DNA from 2 places in the Halomonas sp. HMF6819 genome. Region 2 is predicted to be linked to the other one. Evidence: predicted binding sites of a transcription regulator. Region 2 holds the regulator's gene; the other holds the start of a gene.
The links. The regulator sigma-54, encoded in region 2, starts transcription at its own class of promoters, with help from an activator protein. The targets are predictions, from matches to a motif close to TGGCACNNNNNTTGCTNT.
Positions count from the first base shown of each region.

Region 1: the regulator sigma-54 is predicted to act here: its motif matches at 931-948, upstream of ACGLWX_RS12010 (urease accessory protein UreD).

Region 1 covers NZ_JBIQVY010000003.1:416,574-418,772, forward strand. Annotated here, with positions in the region: gene ACGLWX_RS12000 (PepSY-associated TM helix domain-containing protein) at 1-109, opposite strand, end outside; gene ACGLWX_RS12005 (DUF2946 family protein) at 225-656, opposite strand; gene ACGLWX_RS12010 (urease accessory protein UreD) at 989-1,873, shown strand; gene ureA (urease subunit gamma) at 1,904-2,199, shown strand, end outside.
Region 2 covers NZ_JBIQVY010000001.1:467,110-469,308, forward strand. Annotated here, with positions in the region: gene lptB (LPS export ABC transporter ATP-binding protein) at 1-178, shown strand, start outside; gene ACGLWX_RS02215 (RNA polymerase factor sigma-54) at 284-1,696, shown strand; gene hpf (ribosome hibernation-promoting factor, HPF/YfiA family) at 1,778-2,086, shown strand; gene ACGLWX_RS02225 (PTS sugar transporter subunit IIA) at 2,091-2,199, shown strand, end outside.

The DNA of each region.
Region 1 (2,199 bases), on a different contig from region 2:
TCAGAAAGGGTAGAACCAGAAGGCCTGCGTAGAAGTGCCAGCGCCAGACGGCGCGGTAGAGATCGAACGGCGTTTTCGCCGCCGATCGGGGGTCGACATGAGAAGTCATCACGGCTCCTGAAGCGCCCGATGGAAGGGGCGCCTGAGTGATAGCGACACGCACCCGTCGGCCGAGGGCGGCCGTCAGGTCGTAAGAATAGGGTCATACAAGCTGGTGGGTGTTGTCAGGCGAGCGGCGGGGCGCGGACAGGCGCATGCAGGTAGTTATCGAAGGACGCAAACCCCTGATGCGGCGGCTTTGGCCGCGGGGCGTGGTGAACGAATGCTTGGCGAGCAATGGCGGGCAAGAACGCATGAGAGGAGGGAAACTGTTGCCACAGCGAGCAGTAGCCGCACTCATGAAACCAAGTGAAGATGGGCTCGAGCGACTGTTGAGAAACGTGGGTCGAATGATCGTGCGCTGACGGATGGGCGTGATGGTGAGCCGAGGGAGCATCATGCGAGTGGGCGGCATCGTGGTGACCTGCGTGCTGGTCGTGATGCCCCGCTTGGGATTGGGAAATCAGCGGGCTGATCAGCAGCAACAGCATGGCCGTCAGCGCCGCGTGAAGCGCGACGCGATACCAACGGCTATGGGCAAAGCGCTGAAGTGGCAAGATGAGTACCCTTGGCAAGAAAGCCACGGTCAAGGCGCGGCGCTGTCGATAGTGGGCCTTGAGGTGAAAGCGGCCCGGTCAATCGGGCCATGGTAGCGTAAAACGCTCTTTGTTAAGAGATCCTTGGTGTGGCCTTTTGTCCCGGTTCAGCTACGCACTGCTTTGCGCTTTTGTGGTGTTTTTGCAGCCAAAATAACCCATTTTGGTGCATGCTTTTGGCTAGAGTGAAGGGCGCTGCCCCGGTTAGGAGCTACCTTGGCCCTTTTCACCATTTTGGCGCATAACTTGCATTGTTCAGCAATATGACTCAATCGATTAAAAGCGACCGCCTGATGACGGCACGCGATAGCAGCGCATCACACCCCCCCTCCGGCCATCGGTTCGACGACCAGCGCCGCTGGGCGGCGTCGCTTGCGCTGCGCTTTGCCCAGCGCGGCGGCGCCACGCGGCTGATCCAGGCGCGCCACCAGGGCCCGCTTCGCGTACAGCGCCCTTTTTACCCGGAGGGCCGCGGTGAGGCCTGCCACATCTACGTGCTGCACCCGCCTGGGGGCCTGGTCAGCGGCGATGCGCTGACCATCAGTGCCCATGTGGAGCGCGGCGCCCACGCGCTTTTGACCACGCCGGCCGCCAACAAACTCTACAAGGCGGACAGTCAGGGCGTGGCCTGGACCCAGCGTACCGAGCTTTGCGTGGAGGACGGCGGAGTACTCGAATGGTTGCCCCAGGAGACCATCGCCTTCGATGGCTCAAAGGGCGAGCAGCACACCCATATCGCCCTTCACGGCAGCGCCAGATGCCTTGGCTGGGAGGTGATGGCGCTGGGCCGCCCGGCCAGTGCGCTACCGTTCGTTTCCGGGCGCATCGAGCAGCACTTTCGCCTGACCCTGGACGACAAGCCGCTGTGGCTCGAGCGCCAGCCGCTGGACCCCAACCATCCGCGTTTCGTTGGTCGCTGGGGCCAGGGCGGGGCCACGGTGCAGGCCACGCTCTGGGCGGTGGGCCTTGAGGACGGCCCTGGCACCATCGAGGCGCTGCGCGAGCGGCTTCCGGCCGAGCCGAACTGGGCGGTCACCCTGCGCCATGGCGTGCTGCTGCTGCGCTACCTCGGCGGCTCGCGCAAGGAGGCCTGGACGCTTTGCGAGCGGGCCTGGCGGCTTCTGCGCCCGCGCTTGATCGACCGCGAGGCCCACACGCCGCGCATCTGGCTGACCTGACGCTTCATCTTTTTTAGAGGATAACGCTCCATGGAACTGACCCCGAGAGACAAGGACAAGCTGCTGCTGTTCTCCGCCGCGCAGTTGGCCGAGCGCCGAAAGGCCCGCGGGCTGAAGCTCAACTACCCGGAAGCTGTGGCACTGATCAGCTTCGAGATCATGGAAGGTGCCCGCGACGGTAAGAGCGTGGCCGAGCTGATGAGCTTCGGTCGCGAGATATTGACCCGCGATGACGTCATGGAGGGCGTGGCCGAGATGGTCGACGAGGTACAGGTCGAGGCGACGTTCCCCGATGGCACGAAACTCGTGACCGTCCACACGCCCAT
Region 2 (2,199 bases):
CAAGGCGCGCCATATCGGCGTGCTGATCACCGACCACAATGTCCGCGAGACGCTGGATATTTGCGACATCGCCTATATCGTCGGCGACGGCCACATCATTGCAAGCGGTAACGCCGAGGCGATTCTAAACGACCAGAAGGTGCGCGAGGTCTATCTGGGGGCGGATTTTCGTCTCTAACTCGGTGACAACCATAAAGTTCCGGTTAGTGGCATATTTATTGCACTTGCGTCGAACTCCGTCTCGCTCTAGTGTGGAGCTTTACGAGTAACGAGTGGTTCTTCGATGGTCATGAAAGCTTCTCTACAGCTGCGCGTCGGTACGCAGCTGACCATGACACCGCAGTTGCAGCAGGCCATCGCCCTGCTGCAGCTCTCGACGTTGGACCTGCGCCAGGAGATCCAGCAGGCGCTCGACGCCAACCCGCTTTTGGAGCAGGAAGACGAGTTCGGCGAAGAGAAAACCCTGGAAACGCCGGAAACCGAGTGGGAAGAGAGCATCCCCCAGGAGCTTGCCACCGACAGCGAATGGTCCGACACCTACCAGGACATGGCCGCAGGCGGTAGCGGCGAAGGCCCGGATTTCGAGCGCCAGGCCGCAGGGCAAAGCCTCCAGGGGCACCTGTTGTGGCAGTTGGCGATGACGGATACCAGCCCCCGGGACTACGCCATTGCCGAAAGTCTGATCGATGCGCTGGACGCCAACGGCTATCTGACCCAACCGCTTAACGACATTCGCGAAGGCCTCAAGGCCCAGGGTCTCGATGGCCTGAGCCAGCGGGAGGTGGAAAACGTCCTGCTGCGCGTGCAGCAGTTCGAGCCCACTGGCGTGTTCGCCCGCGATTTGCGCGAGTGCCTGTTGCTTCAGCTGGCGGCACTCGCCGACGACACCCCGCTTCTGATGCAGGCGCGGCGCCTGGTGCGTCAGTTTCTAGAGGCACTAGGCAAAAACGACCTGCGCCTATTGAAACGCCGCCTGAGCCTAGACGACGAGCAGCTCGACGACGTCGTCCGGCTAATTCGAAGCCTCGACCCGCGCCCGGGCAGCGCCTTCGGCGCCACCAACCAAAGCTACATCACCCCGGATCTGGTGGTTCGCCACGACCAGGAAGGCTGGCATCTCGAGCTCAACCCGGAGGCGCTGCCCAAACTGCGTGTGCAGCCGGACTACGCCAGCCTCATCAAACGCGCCGACAAGAGTCAGGACAACCAGTTTTTGAAGGAGCACCTGCAGGAGGCGCGCTGGCTGATCAAGAGTCTGTCGAGTCGAAACGACACCTTGCTTCGCGTTGGCCGCGAAATCATCACTCGTCAGATCGGCTTTCTCGAGCGCGGTGAAGAGGCGATGAAGCCGCTGATTCTCGCCGATATCGCCGAAGCGGTGGAGATGCACGAATCGACGATCTCGCGGGTAACGACGCAAAAATATATTCACACGCCCCGCGGCGTGTTCGAACTCAAGTACTTTTTCTCGAGCCAAGTCAGCGGACAGGATGGCGGCGACAGCCATTCCAGCACCGCGATCCGCGCCCGGCTCAAAAAGCTGATTCAAGAGGAAACGCCGGGCAAACCGCTGTCGGACAGCCACCTGGTCACGCTGCTTGAGGCCAACGGCATCAACGTGGCCAGACGTACCGTGGCCAAATACCGCGAAGCGATGGGCATTCCCTCCTCCAGCGAGCGGCGCCGTTTACGTTAAACGGGAAACTTGCCGGCAGGGCTTTGCAATGACGGAAAAAGGGTTACAATCGAAGAACAGTCCTGGATTAGGAGCACGTCGATGCAAGTGAACATTACCGGTCATCACCTGGAACTGACAGACGCCCTGCGTGACTACGTCAACGAGAAACTCGAGCGTATCGAACGCCATTACGACAACATCACCACCGTGCACGTGACGCTGTCGATCGAAAAGGAGCGTCAGCAAGCCGCCTGTACGCTGCACGCTTCCGGCGCCGACGTACACGCCGAAGCTCAGGACAACGACATGTATGCCGCCATCGACGCCCTGGCCGACAAGCTCGACCGCCAACTGGTAAAACACAAGGAAAAAGCACAGGCCCGCGCCCAGGGCGCTGGCGTGCGTTAATTCAATGACCCTGGAAACCATACTCCCCCCGGAGCGCGTGCTGTTCGACGTCCCCGGGGGCAGCAAAAAGCGTGTGCTGGAGTTCTTCAGCACGTTCATCGCCCAAAACACAC